4 regions of the Shewanella sediminis HAW-EB3 genome follow, and region 1 is predicted to be linked to each of the others. Evidence: predicted binding sites of a transcription regulator. Region 1 holds the regulator's gene; each other region holds the start of a gene.
The links. The regulator ArgR, encoded in region 1, controls arginine synthesis, uptake and breakdown. The targets are predictions, from matches to a motif close to ANTGAATANNTATTCANT.
Positions count from the first base shown of each region.

Region 2: the regulator ArgR is predicted to act here: its motif matches at 2,400-2,417, upstream of argC (N-acetyl-gamma-glutamyl-phosphate reductase).
Region 3: the regulator ArgR is predicted to act here: its motif matches at 2,378-2,395, upstream of argA (amino-acid N-acetyltransferase).
Region 4: the regulator ArgR is predicted to act here: its motif matches at 1,465-1,482, upstream of SSED_RS17525 (YjiH family protein).

Region 1 is NC_009831.1:1,132,993-1,137,125, reverse strand. Features, by position in the region: gene ispB (octaprenyl diphosphate synthase) at 1-250, shown strand, start outside; gene mdh (malate dehydrogenase) at 344-1,279, opposite strand; gene argR (transcriptional regulator ArgR) at 1,648-2,118, shown strand; gene SSED_RS04885 (cupin domain-containing protein) at 2,344-2,820, shown strand; gene SSED_RS04880 (Dyp-type peroxidase) at 2,909-3,847, opposite strand; gene ggt (gamma-glutamyltransferase) at 3,976-4,133, opposite strand, start outside.
Region 2 is NC_009831.1:5,246,707-5,250,839, forward strand. Features, by position in the region: gene SSED_RS22275 (ornithine carbamoyltransferase) at 1-250, opposite strand, end outside; gene argB (acetylglutamate kinase) at 367-1,152, opposite strand; gene argC (N-acetyl-gamma-glutamyl-phosphate reductase) at 1,181-2,161, opposite strand; gene argE (acetylornithine deacetylase) at 2,427-3,578, shown strand; gene ppc (phosphoenolpyruvate carboxylase) at 3,758-4,133, shown strand, end outside.
Region 3 is NC_009831.1:449,448-453,580, forward strand. Features, by position in the region: gene coaBC (bifunctional phosphopantothenoylcysteine decarboxylase/phosphopantothenate--cysteine ligase CoaBC) at 1-811, opposite strand, end outside; gene radC (RadC family protein) at 956-1,633, shown strand; gene rpmB (50S ribosomal protein L28) at 1,761-1,997, shown strand; gene rpmG (50S ribosomal protein L33) at 2,004-2,177, shown strand; gene argA (amino-acid N-acetyltransferase) at 2,466-3,785, shown strand.
Region 4 is NC_009831.1:4,076,444-4,080,576, forward strand. Features, by position in the region: gene SSED_RS17515 (U32 family peptidase) at 1-284, shown strand, start outside; gene SSED_RS17520 (hypothetical protein) at 312-1,040, opposite strand; gene SSED_RS17525 (YjiH family protein) at 1,553-2,908, shown strand; gene SSED_RS17530 (two-component regulator propeller domain-containing protein) at 3,112-4,133, shown strand, end outside.

The DNA of each region.
Region 1 (4,133 bases):
TTATGCCATGGCACACGGTACTGAAAAAGAGCAAGAGTTAATCCGCACGGCAATAGAAAAAGGGGATGGTACTCAGAATATTGAAGAGATCCTCAATGCATTGCACAGCTGCGGTGCCTTAGACTATACATTCAGGCGCGCACTAGAGGAGTCTGATAAGGCAATAGAAGCCTTGTCAATCATCCCTGAGAGTGATTACAAACAAGCACTGATATCATTAGCTAAGATTGCCGTAGAGCGTAGCAACTAGTCTTACGCCTAACATTCGAACAATAAAAAAGGAGCCCTGAGGCTCCTTTTTTTGCTTGGACCTATTACCAACCGGTAGTAAGCCCTGAAATGACTATTTAACGAATTCTACACCTAGCTTGATATCGGCCTTGAGTGTATCGAGCATAGCATCACGAGCATTGGCTTCGAATTCACTGACTTCACCGTAGGCCAGTACCGATTCAACGCCATTCTTACCTAAGAGGATAGGCTGTGCGAAGAAATCTGCGTGTTCACTGCCGCCGTCGACATAGGCACACTCAATCACATTCTCTTCACCTTGAAGACCACGTACCAGAGACAAACCGAAGCGACATGCCGCCTGGCCCATGGAAAGAGTCGCGCTTCCGCCACCGGCTTTAGCTTCAACCACTTCTGTACCCGCATTTTGGATACGTGTAGTCAATGCTGCAACTTCTTCATCGCTAAAGCTTACGCCTTGAACTTGAGAAAGAAGCGGAAGGATAGTCACACCACTGTGGCCACCGATAACATTGATCTTAACATCATCAACATTCAGACCTTTTGCTTCGGCAATAAAGGTTTCAGAACGGATCACATCGAGTGTCGTTACACCGAAAAGACGATTCTTATCGTATACACCAGCAGCTTTTAGTACTTCTGCGGCGATGGCGACTGTAGTGTTAACCGGGTTAGTGATAATACCGATAAGTGCTTTAGGACAAGCAGCGGCACACTTCTCGACCAGATTTCTAACAATGCCGGCATTGATATTGAATAGATCCGAGCGATCCATGCCAGGCTTACGAGCCACACCGGCAGAGATCAATACAACGTCCGCACCTTCAAGCGCAGGTGTTGGATCTTCACCGGCAAAACCTTTAACTTCTACGGCTGTCGGGATATGACTAAGATCAACCGCAACACCAGGTGTTACAGGAGCAATATCATAAAGTGACAATTTTGAACCTGCAGGTAATTGAGTTTTTAATAGTAGGGCAAGAGCCTGGCCAATACCGCCAGCGGCACCAAGTACAGCAACTTTCATAGTTATCTCCGTCATTTCTTGGATATTTGTGATATAGATCTATATCTCTCAATGCCGCCACATTACTGTAATCACGCTTAAAATTCAATTATCCCTTAGTCTTGGTTAGAATAAATTTTTGTTCTACATCAATAAACAACCGAAATAAGCGCAATAAAGCAACATAAGAGCAAACACACACTCTACCTCGAGTACTAAAAAAACCTTGCCATGCCCCCTCCTCCTTGTTCCGGTTACTATTTATTTACTTATACACCTCGCCACACACCTTAAGTTGCATTTTTATTCATAAAACTCGGATATTTGTTGACAAAAACACCAGTTATATTCAACATGGCAATGATTTTTGAATAAAGAACAATAAAATTATGCAAGCAAATAGAAGTCAAGACGACCTAGTTAAGACCTTTAAGGCAATTTTGAAAGAGGAGCGATTTGGCTCTCAGAGTGAAATTGTCCTCGCCCTTCAGGCTGAAGGGTACGGAAATATTAATCAATCCAAAGTCTCAAGGATGCTAAGCAAGTTTGGGGCTGTGCGCACTCGTAATGCGAAACAAGAGATGGTTTATTGCCTTCCGGCGGAGCTGGGAGTACCGACAGCAGGTAGCCCACTAAAGAATTTAGTATTGGATGTCGATCACAACCAATCCATGATAGTGGTAAGAACCAGTCCTGGGGCGGCGCAGCTTATCGCACGCCTTCTCGACTCGATAGGAAAGCCTGAAGGTATTCTTGGTACAATTGCCGGCGATGATACGATTTTCATCACGCCATCAAATATTCATGAGATAGATAAAACCTTAGATACGGTGAAGTCACTGTTTAATTTTAATGACTAACTCTTACAGGCTTGTGGTTAGTGGCGCCTGTTCACAAGCTGCTATCGGAATGTTCTGAACACTCAGCAAGATTCAAATCTATTCACATTCAAAGAGGCGCTTCGCGTCTCTTTTTGTTTTCCCCTTCCCTGCCAGAAAATTTGATTGTATCCAATATATTGAATTGCCATAACATTCATGAGAAATTAGAGATTCGAAAGCTATATCTAGGGCTAAGGATACTTTATGACAACAACCAAAATAATTAAAGTCGATGATATTTGCTGGGAATCCTGGCAACATTCAGCTAAATATACCAGCCAACAAAAACACATAGGCGATGCCGTAGGTTGCGAAAAAATCGGCGTCACCATGGAGCGCCTCGCCCCGGGAAAGATATCGACAGTTGCACATTACCATACCAAAGAGGAGGAACACTTATATGCCCTACAGGGCGAAGCCACCTTGCTTATTAACGGTGAGCCCCACCCTTTTAAACAGGGAGATTATGTCTGTTTTAATGCCGATACCGCCATTGCACATACCCTAAGAAACGACTCGAATGAAGAGTTTACCTTCCTCGTCATCGGCAATAGAGATAAGCACGATGTCGTTGTCTATCCGGAGAATAATAAGGTGTTAGTCAGGGCCGTCGATGAAATATACGCCAAACGGCCGACGAATTACTGGGATCCCGATACCGATACCGATACCGATAAATAATGATAACTCAGCTAGATACCTTCTTTTAGGAATAAAAAAACGCACTAAAAATAGTGCGTTTTTTGTGTCTGTTTCAATCAGTCAAATCTTATTCGCCAGCCTGATTTTCCAGAAAGTCGAGCGAAGGAGCGAAGAAAGAGGAGCCGGTCAGAGCCTGAGTAAAGTGCAGCAGATGATCATGATTTCCGTGGCCGTCGCCGTGAACCATACTCTTAAGCATATGTTCAAAGTTTACTGAGTTACGGCAAGTAGAGATAAACATCAGACCTTGCTCTTTTACCGTTCCGTAAGGCATGCTCTGCCTTAATATCTCCATTGACTTACCATCGGCGTCTTTTAAATTAACACGCTTAATATGACTGGTTAATGGCTTGTCCTCTGAGGCATACTCAATATTATCTAATTTGGTTCTGCCGACAATATCTTCCTGCTTTTTCTGCGGCAATCGGTTCCACTTACTCAAGTTATGAGCGAACTTCTGCACATGGACATAACTGCCGCCCTTAAACGCCTCATCTTCAATTCCGACGAGTGCCACCTCTTGACGGTTACGACCTTTGGGATTCTCCGTTCCATCGACAAAACCTGTCAGGTCTCGGTTATCCATAAACCGGAAGCCACGCTCTTCTTCGATAAGTTCAACCAGGCCTTCAAACATTTGGCAAACTTCATTAGCAACCAGGTGAAGTATATCGAATCGGTCACAACGAATTTGAACGAAAAGGTCATACTCCAAAGCTGGGGCATCACGAGTATCTGCGTTCATGGCAGGAAAAGGCTTTAATGCTGTAGGGCGAGCCGATGGATATAGGCTATCCCAATAATTCGCGCCAATGGCCACAAAACCATTAAAGGCACTATCGGCATATTGATCGGTAAGCTCGTAGATATATTGAGCCACATTAGCGATACAAGGCCGTAATTGAGATTCTCCCCCTTCATTGGCATTGAACATCAAATACACACTGTGCAAGTTACCTTCTGCACACACTCCCAACTGTTCACGTGGCATAGCCTGATTATCCATCTCTTTGATTACCTTTTCACTAATTCATATTCGGCATCATTATCCATAACTTTAGATAATAATGGTATTAACTGACGCACAATTAACATTTTATTTGAACCAGTTAAATCAATATGAAACATTAAAAACTAATATCCTGCCGCTTGGCCATCTTTCCGACTCTCTGATGCCCCTCTATAAACACCTGTTTCAGTATTTATCGAAATGGCTTGATATCCACCAAAGGCACCAAGACTATCGCGAATAACATGCCCTTTCTTCTGCAGTTCTCTGCGTACCTTCATAT
Region 2 (4,133 bases), 1.4 Mb from region 1:
AAACGGGCTCGCGTTTACCCAGCGCACCATTTTGCTGATCCAAATAGAGACAATGACCTCCTAACTTATTAATACCGATATCAAAACTAACACGGGTTCTTAAAGAGGGCTTCTCAAATAGCATAACCACACTCTTCCCATCCAGCGCATTACGGTACTCAGCTGGATTTCCTTTAATCTTTTTAGCAAGAGCCAACAAATCTTTGAGCTGCTCCTGACTTAAGTCCTTTATCGATAGTAGATGGTTCATTCGTTGCTCTCCTTCGGCTGGATATGCTGACCAAGCCTTACACTATAATGTCGATAGGATGAAGATGTTCCATGACACCTCATTCACCATCCTAAAATTTGTTCTTGAACTAAAGCTTAATCAGGCTGGATCTGTGTCCCTACCGCTTCGCCATTTGATAACGCAATCAATTGTTCGGCATGACGCCATGAAGCAACCTGTACCGGCTGTCCCATCGATTCAGCCACTTCCAATGCCGCCTCCACTTTAACCTTCATCCCTTTCTCGATAACACCGATATTTGTCAACTCTTCGACTTGAGAACGGTTTAAGCTCTTGATTAGCTGTCCTTTACCATCTAAAACACCTGAAACATCAGAGAGTAAAACCAATTTTCCATCGACAAGTTTGGCTAACACTGTTGCCGCTTGATCGGCGTTAACATTTAATAACTGACCCGCTGCATCGATGGCAATAGAACTGACTATCGGCATCCATCCTTGAGATAAAATGAACTCCAGGTATGTTGCACTTTTCGGGCTGACCTCACCGACAAAGCCTAAACGCGGATCTTTAACTTTAGCTGAAACCATATCGCCATCACCTAAGCTCATGCCAACACAGGTCACACCCGCTTTTATCGCAGCCCCTTGGAGAATTTTATTAGAGGTTCCGGCTAATGCTCCGACAATAACAGGTACCTGCTCTTGTGGCGTCACTCTCAACCCATCCAGTTTCTCTGTCGTCATACCATTTGCGGTTAACTGCTCTTCGACTAAACAACCTCCGCCATGAACCATAATCAGCTGCTGGCCGCTGGCGATCATCTTAGCCGCCGTTTCCATCAATCTGGCCATGCCCATTTCACATTGCATCAGGGCACCACCAACCTTTAGTACTAACGTGCTTTTATTTACTGACATAGTCATTACTCTCTCGCGAAACTGAAAATTAATAATTAAAGTGAATCCTTATGCATTGATGAGCTTGGCTTGCGGCTCCCTTCATCAAGTTATCAATCGCACTCGCGACAACGAGATAGTGAGTCTCTGGATCGAACTTCCACCCCAGGTGGCAGTTTGGAGTGTTAACGACGTCATCGACCTTAGGGAATTGGTTTTGCTTGACCGTAATGAGTGGAGCATCATCATAAACAGCATATGCTGCTGCGACATCGGCTTCGGTGCTTTCTGGTTTTAACTGCACCGTGATCGTCGCCAAAATTCCACGCTTAAAGTTGCCAAGATGAGGAGTAAATATGACCTCTTGTCCCAGCTGAGTGGCAATCTCAGGTTGATGCCTATGACCCAGCACACCATAGGGAGTCAAGCTGACTTCACAAAAACTGGTATGTAGCTGCGCTTTTCTGCCGGCACCAGTCACACCACTGACGGCATTAATAACCGGAAATGCATCGGTTAAAAACATGCCAATAGGTTTCAGTGCCGTTAGAGATGCTGTTGGATAACAGCCGGGAACAGCAATCATCTTACTACTAGCGATTTGCTCACTATTCCACTCGGCTAATCCATAGACAGCATCTGAGAGAACATCTTGATATTCATGATTAAAGCCATACCATTTAGGATATTGTTCTACATCTGAAAAACGATATGCGCCACTAAGATCAAATACGGTTAAGCCCTTTTGATAGAACCATGCAGCCAGATGCAAGCTCACGGCATGGTCGGTTGCAAGAACCACCGCATCGGCCTGCTCAACAATGAGCATTTTTGCGTCATCACAGAGAGGAGAAAGAGAGAGTGAAATATGACTGTAGCTTGGGTATAAGTCTGACAAAGGCTTACCTTTATCTAAACTATTTTCCGAAACATACAAGCCTTGAATCATCAAGTTTTCATCGGCATTAATGAGAGAGGTAATTTGTGCGCCCGTGTATCCACTGGCGCCAATGATAGCAATGCTTTTCATAATCTATGACTTCTTAATTTGGGTGCTATATTTTAAAGAAAAAAGAGGGGGCACAACTTAAGCCCTGGTAGAAATACCAATTTGACAAGTTTATCGTCGCAGGAAGTCTGTACACATAACCTTTATGTTAATTTTCTGATATGAAATCATCATTTTTACTCTCAATAATAATCGCTGTAGTGTGGTACTTGTCTTAGCTGTTTGATAGACTATCACAACAAACTAATTATGCAATATATTTGAATATATATTTTACGGATAATTTATGACTACACTCCCGGATCTTAAAAGCAACTTTAGCCAACTTATTGCTACCCCTTCAATAAGCGCCCTCGAAGCCGAACAAGATATGAGCAACCAAGGTGTTATAGACTTATTGCATAACTGGTTTGATGATTTAGGCTTCCAATGCACAGTGCAGCCGGTGCCAAACACAAGGAAGAAACATAACTTAGTTGCTAGTTTGGGCACTGGAAAAGGGGGCTTACTGCTTGCAGGACACACGGATACTGTGCCATTTGATGAGGGACGTTGGAGCCAAGATCCATTTAAATTAACGGAAAAAGATAATCGTTGGTATGGTCTTGGCACCTGCGACATGAAGGGATTCTTTGCTCTGGTATTGGAAGCCGTTAAAGATATGCCACTGGCACAATTTAAACGCCCATTACATATACTCGCCAGTGCCGATGAAGAAACAACCATGAATGGCGCCAAGTCGTTTGCAGCAGCCAAATCGATTGCCCCTGACTATGCAATAATCGGTGAACCCACCAGTTTGAAACCTGTGTATATGCATAAGGGGCACTTAACTCAAGGTATCAGAGTTACAGGTAGAAGCGGACACTCCTCCGATCCGGCTAAAGGACTTAATGCCATAGAGATCATGCATCAAGTGATGGGGCAACTACTTAAGTTAAAACAACACTTAGCCGATAACTACCGAGAGGAGGCTTTTAGTGTTCCCTACCCTACGATGAATTTCGGTCATATTCATGGTGGCGATGCAGCTAATCGTATCTGTGGATGCTGCGATCTCCATATCGACATCCGCCCACTGCCTGGTCTGGCACTGGAAGAGTTAGAACAAATGGTGACCCATTACCTCACACCAATTAATGACAAGTATCCCGGCAGCATTAATGTTGCCCCTCTTTACCCAGGCTCCGAATCATTCGCTGGTGATGCCAATGGTAGCTGGACCCGTCTGGTAGCAGAGTTGTCGGCAAACGCACCAGAAGTCGTCAATTATGCCACCGAAGCCCCCTATATCTCTAAACTTGGTTGTCAAACACTCGTATTAGGGCCCGGCAGTATAGAGCAAGCTCATCAACCCGACGAGTATCTCGACATTGCCTATATAGATCAAACAACAGCCCTACTAAAACAGCTTATCTATCATGCATGTATCAAGTAACACTTAGGCATTTCATACTCAGGTAAATAAACTATTCTTAGGCACTTAGCCCGGGCAGTAGATGACAGCCGAGTGATGTAGAGCACATAAGTTTACATTATCTGTAATAGTTGTATTGACCTTAGGCGCTGACGCTGGGTATTGTGGTTGATTAGCATGAATTCAGGTATGGAGCACGTATGGCAGATATGTATGCGTCTTTAAGGTCAAATGTGGGTACCTTAGGGCAAATTCTTGGTGAGACAATACGCACCAATTTAGACGATGCTTTTCTTGAAAAGATCGAGCAGATCCGTCAACTGGCAAAGAGTTCTCGGCAAGGAGATGAAGCAGCAAGAGATGAGATGCTCAAACTGCTCACTGCACTGCCAGATAATGAACTGGTTCCCTTCGCAAAAGCCTTTAACCAATTTCTCAACTTGGCTAATATCGCCGAACAGTTTCACACCATCAGTCGCAACTGTGACGAACTGGTCTGTGTCCCAGACCCGGTTGAACAGCTGTTAGGGCGAGTACTGAGTAGCAACATAGATCAAGAGAAGATGCTCGATTGTC
Region 3 (4,133 bases), 680 kb from region 1:
TGTCATGGGCATCGACTTGGGCCATGACGGCATTGAGCATATCATCGGTCGACTCTACATCGACTCTGTTCACGCCTGTTGGGGTGGGCAGATTAACCGGGCCTGAGACTAAGGTGACATTGGCTCCCATATCGGCAGCGGCCTTAGCCAAGGCAAAGCCCATTTTCCCGGAGCTGTGATTCGAGATATAACGTACGGGGTCAATCGCTTCTCGTGTCGGACCCGCTGTAAGCAGCAGTGAGCGACCAGAAAGAAGCTTAGGCGCAAAAAATTGCTCGACCTGCATGGCAATTTCCAGAGGCTCTTGCATACGACCCGGACCTACCTCGCCACAGGCTTGGCTACCCGAATCCGGGCCCCAGATGGTTAGCCCTCGCTCAGATAAATTCTTGATATTGTCCTGTGTTGCCTGATTGCGATACATCTGCTGATTCATCGCCGGACAGATGGCCACTGGAGATTCGGTGGCTAAGCAGGTTGTTGTGATGAGTTCATCGGCCATACCCGCATTGATTCGTGCAATTAAATTGGCTGTCGCCGGGGCTACCAGCACCAGATCCGCCCAGCGTGCCAGCTCAATATGCCCCATAGCGGCTTCGGCGGCGGTGTCGAGGAGATCGGATGCGACCGGATATCCGGAGAGAGCCTGTAATGTCAGCGGAGTAATAAATTCTTTAGCGCTTTGACTCATGACAACACGAACGTCTGCACCACGCTCTTTGAGGCGACGAATCAGATCGGCAGATTTATAGGCTGCGATACCGCCACCTATAGCTAGTAAAATTTGTTTATTTGTCAGACTCTGGTTCATAAGAGATGGCTCATTAAGAGGTGAAATCAGTCGCTAAATTGAATTGCCGCCTAACATATCACAAACCTGGTGAAGTGGAGGACACAAGTTTTAAAAACTCGACCATACTCAAGAACAGATAAAAAATCACAAAGGGAGGTTGTGATGGGGATTAAAGATTGGCCCGATGGAGAAGGGCCAAGGGAAAAACTTTTAAAATTAGGTGTTGGACCGTTATCCGATGCGGAGTTGCTTGCTGTCGTTCTTAGAAATGGCGTACAGGGCTTAAGCGCTGTTGAGCTGGCGCGGAATCTGATTGGTCAATTCGGCGGGCTTAGAGAACTTCTCACGGCCTCTGAGATTGAGGTGTGCAGAATGCCAGGTATGGGGCCGGTAAAGTTTGCTCAACTTCAGGCGGCAGCCGAGTTAAGCAAGCGAATTTCCCAACAAAATTTAAAAAGAGGAAAAATATTGAGTGATCCTGATTTAACTCGGGACTATTTAATGAGACAATTAGCAGATCGTGCCTATGAAGTGTTCGCTATTTTATTGTTGGATAGCCAACATAGAGTAATTCAGTTTGTCGAATTATTCCGTGGCACCATAGATTCAGCCTCGGTATATCCGCGTGATGTGGTATGCCTGGTGCTTGAGAAAAAGGCCGCGGCCGTGATTGTCTGCCACAACCATCCATCAGGAGTTGCGGAGCCAAGTCTGGCCGATAGGCGAATTACTGAGCGATTGAAGTTTGCACTCGAAACCATAGATGTTTCCTTGCTAGATCATATGGTTGTAGGCGATCGCGAGATAGTTTCATTTGCAGAGCGGGGATGGATAGATTAACTATCCCTTGATCTTTATTTTTAGATCCTGTATAAAATGCGCCCTCTGTTGTGTGCCTCAGGCGACGGCCATATTCGAGGTACATTAATGCTCGAGCGTTATATATATTGTTTTGGAGAAGTTTGACATGTCAAGAGTATGCCAAGTAACTGGCAAGAAACCAATGGTTGGTAACAACCGCTCACACGCGAAAAACTCGACACGTCGTCGTTTTTTACCTAACCTACAAAACCATCGTTTTTGGTTAGAAGGCGAAAAGCGTTTCGTTAAGCTACGTATCTCTACTAAAGGTATGCGTATCATCGATAAGAAAGGTATTGAAGTTGTTGTTGCTGAACTTCGTGCCCGCGGCGAGAAGGTATAATAAACCATGGCTAAATCTAAAGGTAATCGTGAGAAGATCAAGCTAGTTTCTAGCGCTAAAACTGGTCATTTCTACACGACTGAAAAGAACAAGCGTAACATGCCTGAAAAGATGGAAATCAAGAAGTTTGATCCAGTTATTCGTCAGCACGTTATGTACAAAGAAGCTAAAATCAAGTAATTGCTTGATTCTTACTTCTAGAAAGCCCCTGTTTCAGGGGCTTTTTTTTGCCTGTTTTTCTATATTCTGAAAAAATGATTTTAATTATTACTCAATAAAAATTCACATTACACTCCTCTTGTTTTCCTGCTAATCATTTCCATTCTCTCCTGTTTTTAGTTATTTACCCTATATCTCGCCGTGAAAATAAATGCTTTAATTTTGCATTAAAATGCAATAACATGGTTTTATTACCATGTCATACTTCAAATGACTGCATATTTGATGAATTAAGGTGAGATATTACTCGTGCGTACCACTGAACTCGTTGATGGATTTCGTCATTCTGCCTCATACGTTAACTCTCACCGGGGTAAGACTTTTGTCGTGATGTTAGGCGGTGAGGCCTTGGCCCAAAATCAATTTCGCTCGATTATCAACGATATTGCCTTGCTGCATAGTTTAGGTATTAAGATTGTTCTGGTGCATGGTGCCAGACCACAGATCGATGAAGCGCTGGCTGATAAGTGCATCGTCCCTGAATATTATAATGGGGTGCGGATCACCGAAGAGGATGCTTTCAAGGTTATCAAGCAGGTTGTGGGTGGCCTTCAACTCGATATTACAGCAAGGCTTTCCATGAGCTTGAGTAATACGCCCATGCAAGGTGCTCAAATTAATGTGGTCAGTGGTAATTTCGTTATTGCTCAGCCCTTAGGCGTCGATGATGGCGTGGATTATTGCCTCAGTGGCAAAGTAAGACGAATCGATGTTCAGGGTCTTAAGGCTCAGTTAGGCAATAATGGCATAGTGTTACTTGGTCCGATCGCGGCGTCGGTAACGGGGGAGAGCTTTAATTTAACTGCGGAAGAGGTCGCGACTCAAATTGCGGTCAAACTGAAGGCCGACAAGATGATAGGCTTCAGCTCTCAGAAAGGTATTCTGGATAGTTTTGGTGAGGTGTTGGCCGAGTTAATGCCAAACGAAGCCCAGCAGATCCTCAATAATCTTAATCAGGAATCTCATGTCTGCTTGGGGACAAAGGCATTTCTAAAAGCCAGTATCGATGCCTGTCGAAATGGCGTATCCCGTTGTCACTTTGTCAGCTATCTCGATGATGGCTCCCTGCTTCAGGAGTTGTTCTCCAGAGATGGTGTGGGTACGCAAATCGTTACCGAGAGTGCAGAACGTCTGCGCCGTGCGGGCATTGGTGATATTGGTGGCATTTTAGACCTGATCCGTCCGTTAGAGGAGAAAGGAATATTAGTGCGCCGCTCACGTGAACAACTGGAGATGGAGATCGAACAGTTTATGTTGATTGAGCGTGATAGCTTAGTAATAGGCTGCGCCGCCTTCTATCCGTTTGAAGAGGATAATGCCGGTGAATTTGCTTGTCTGGTCGTGCACCCTGAGTATCGCGATGCGGATAGAGGAAGTATTTTACTCAACAATATCATTGGGCAGGCGAGGGTTAGGGGCTACTCACGACTCTTTGCATTGACGACCAGAAGCATTCATTGGTTTTTAGAGCATGGCTTCGAAATCGTTGAGGTCGATGAGTTACCGGATAAAAAGAAGCAGTTATACAATTATCAGAGAAAGTCTAAAATACTGGCTCTTGAGCTATAATACCAATTGGTATAAAGGTGTGGTCACTCAGCGAGAATTTAGCGCTTGTGAGGCAAGGCAACGAGTGAGGAACATAGTTATTCTACGTTTAAGCTCGTTAACGCCGTATCGGAAGCGCTAAAACTCGCCTTTCAGGAGTGTTTTTGGCAGCCTACTTCTGTGTTGAATGAGTTCAAAAGGGATCACCATTCTCTCACTCTTTCGCCTTGAATTATGCAGCCAAAAATAACTCTGAGTTGACCACTTTCTTATACCGATTGGTATTAGGTAAACTGGCAACAAAAAAGGAGGTGTTATCACCTCCTTTTTTATGTCTGGAACTGTTCCGTCCTTAGTTCATCTTGCCGT
Region 4 (4,133 bases), 2.6 Mb from region 1:
TCTCAAACCCAAAGGGGCTGTTGGCCCAAACTCAGGAATCTCAACCGCTACTGAGATTGAACGGTATACAGACACAATCGGCGGCCTGTATCGATCTTTCACCTGAAATTGGTGAGATGGCAAAAATGGGAGTGGATTACTTCAGGGTATCGCCTTCCGGCATGCAGTGTATTTCGCTTGCGGAGCAGCTTTTTGAAGCCGATGTTTCGGGGCGTGTAGCGAATACAGAAGATCGCTGTAACGGCTACTGGTATCAAGAGGCTGGCTTTAATAATCTGAGTTAAGTGCAACGTCAAACAAGGCTGTAGGGATTAACTCCTTATGGCCTTGCTCTTCTCACCTTCCTCAACCTGCTTGATTTGTGCTTGATTTCTCAGGCTTTGTACCATGCCCATTCCCCAAAGCATAAACAGAGTCAGACTTAACCACTCAAGAGTTGCCGGCCACCAGATATCGGGTCTGGGTAACTCCATCACCATCTCTTGGTAAAACTGCTTGTCTCCCGCTATCAACCCTAAGTCTATATGGGAAAGCACTAAGAAACATAAGAAGCTGATAAAGGTTAATATGCCGGTAACGGCATTCCAGCTCGAGTAAAACAGTCTCCCCTTCATCGATAGGTATACGAGATAGAGAAAAGAGCTAAAACTACCGAAATAGAAAAAATACTTAATCGCCATGGTATGCAGATGGTATACGTTGACAGGAAATAATCCGGCTGCCGCAAGTGACATAAACGTTAGTACCAAGGAGAGAAATAATGAATAAAGTAGTTTGCTGTCGATCAGTTGAATAGAGAAAAGGCAAAATAAAATCAAACTTAAACTGCCAAAGAAGAGCCCACCATTAATCACCACAGCAAAGGTTGAATGCCCATAGTGACCAAGCTCACTGAGAGTATGATTAAAGAAGTTGAAGTTATGGCCTTCAAAGTCTTGAAAGCCTAAGGCGGATAGAATAACGCCCATCAAAAGCCCGACAATTCCCAGCGTCCCGAACTTAAACGCAAGACTGGATAGCTTTATACTCTTCTCTATCATATTTCCTTAGTTCACCAATACACTAGCCGAATAACATATATGGAATCATGTTCTATTAACGAGGTCTAGCTCAGATTTTTTACAATTATCTTTCAAGAATCGCTTGCCCTCTACTAACCTACTTTAATATTGGAATAAAAAACAAGACTCTTTCGGATGATAACAACTGCGGCATGAGAGTTTTTATGCCGCTCCCAAGTCTCCCTCCGCTACACAACAGCACCAACCTTTTTCGCGAAACAAGTTTATCCATATGTTTTAACAAGCTATTCACCAAAAAGTACATGGTGCATTATCCCGCCAGTGAGTTACAATATAAATACTCAAAAAGATGTAATAACTATTCTCTTTTCGTGGTTAACCTAATCCGCCCAGAGAAACGATTTACATACTGTAATTAAGGGGGTAACCTTGCCAGCCTTAATTTGAATGGATATTCATAGCATATTTCAAATTGGATGAAATGATAACTTATTGCAATTGTGCCAAACCGACAATTTAGAGTAAAAAAAGTGGCTGAAAAACAAACCCATAACATAAAAACGATACTGACATTTATTATTCCGTCATTAATAGGGCTATTACTATTTATGACACCTATCAGCTATCAGGACGCGATTACCATTCCTATCGCTATCGTTTCAAAAGGCCTGCAGGCTCTCCTTGGTGATGCATTAACTGCCATAGTGACTGGCGTGGTTGTTTTCACCGCGCTGGCATCAGCGATGACCAAGTTACTGAAACCTGCATTTATCACTAGCAATGCCTTTTTAAACTCTCTGCTCAACATTTCACCTATGTGGCTATTAACCAGAATATTAGGTGCAGTGTTTATCTTACTGACATTTTCAGGTGTGGGTCCGGAAGCGATTCGCTCAGGAGATACCGGCGCGCTGGTCTTGAACGACCTACTTCCGGTACTGTTTTGTGTGTTTATATTCGCTGGAATGTTACTGCCACTCCTGCTTAATTTTGGTTTGCTGGAGCTATTCGGCACCATGTTAACCAAAATAATGAGACCCATATTCAATCTGCCGGGACGTAGTGCCATCGACTGTATGGCTTCCTGGCTTGGCGACGGTAGTGTAGGGATCTTGATGACGAGCAAGCAGTACGAATCTCGTCTCTATACTCAAAGGGAAGCTGCGGTAATTGGTACCACATTCTCGGCCGTGTCTATTACCTTTTCTTTAGTGGTTATCTCCCAGGTCAGATTAGAACACATGTTCGTCCCCTTCTACCTGACGGTTTGTTTGGCTGGTATTATGGCGGCTATTATCGTGCCTAAGCTGCCCCCCTTATGTTGGAAAAAAGACAAGTATATTGACGATACTCCAAGGCATCCTGATGACGAAGTGATCCCTGACGGGCACGGTGTTTTCTCTTGGGGACTCGATCAGGCGCTCAATAAGGCATCGAAAGCCGGCGGGATCAAACATACGCTCACAGATGGCCTTAAAAATGTCATCGATATGGTATTTGGTGTCATACCAGTCGTTATGGCCATAGGCACAGTTGCCTTGATTATCGCCGAATATACGCCGATATTTGATTATCTGGGTATGCCTTTCATCCCACTACTCGAGCTATTGCAAGTTCCGGAGGCGACTGAGGCATCAAAAACCATCGTGGTTGGCTTTGCTGATATGTTTATTCCTTCAATTCTGGCAAGCTCAATCGAGTCAGATATGACGCGTTTTGTCATTGCGGCAATGTCAGTCACTCAGCTTATCTACATGAGTGAAGTGGGTGCCTTACTTCTTGGCAGTAAAATACCGGTCAATATCTTCGAGCTATTTGTCGTATTCATTTTACGTACTCTGGTCACCTTACCTATCATTGCCGGTGTTGCTCACCTGATCTTCTAGATAAGTTTTATACCAATCGGTATTAAGTAAAAAAAAGAGTGGCTTTGCCACTCTTTTTTTTATCCCATCACTTCGCCTCGCACTTTTACGATTTACTTCTAAACTTAAAGACTTAACAGACACAAATAATTAAAGAAAAACTCACCGGAATGAGAATTCACATCTTCATTTTGACATGGCTATTAGGGTGTATACCTCTCACCATGGCCAAACAGCCAGACTTCGACTTCTATGAAGCCGAAGATGGTCTGTCTATGAATACGGTCAACGATATCGTTACCGACAGTGATGGATTTCTCTGGGCCGCAACTCAGGCAGGCCTCAACCGTTTTGACGGTAAAAACTTCAAGGTTTACGACGTCACCAATGACCAACATGGACCAAGTGGAAAGCACATCACCCGACTGTTTTATGGGCAGAAAAAACAACTCTGGTTACTCACAAAAAACGATGGAGTAAACCAATATCATCCAAGTCACGACACCTTTAGCTTCTACCACCATTTAAACAGTCCACTACCCGATACTGAATTTACCGATCTCAGTCAGGACAGCGATGGCAATATATGGCTGGCAACAAAGGCCGATGGCCTTATTCATTACTCACCCACAGAGAATAAAATTATTCATCGATTCACCGATGACTCTCAAGAAAACAGTCAAGCAAACAAGCTTATCAGTAACCGGATCACCCGACTCTTTACCGATAAATTCGAGCGCCTGTGGATAGCATCGGACAGAGGCCTCTCCCTGCTGACCCCGGAATTAAACCTCACTCACTTTCCTAACGACAACACCTTAATTGAGGGGCAAATCACCAGTGTAGAGAGCGGGCAGAGTAACACTCTCTGGATAGGAACCAAGAGTAAGGGGTTATATTTATTAGACATTCACACAAACAGCTTCAAGCACATCGACACAGCTATCGGACTCGAAGGCAACCGAATAACCAATTTAAAAAAAGACAGACTTGGTAAGCTCTGGATAGGACTAGAGAAAAAAGGGGTAGCAAGATACTCCCCCCAGCACAAAACTATCGAGTTCTTCTCCGGTGCGGCTAAAAATCGCCATCAACTCAATAGCCCTTTGGTCACCTCTCTGGCCATAGACAGTGCTCATCAACTTTGGATTGGCACTAAGGGGGGCGGGCTCAATAAAACCTTTCTAAACGCCGAAAGTTTTGGTCATATGCACCCGCAGAGTTTTGCCGATAACCGCCTTAGTAA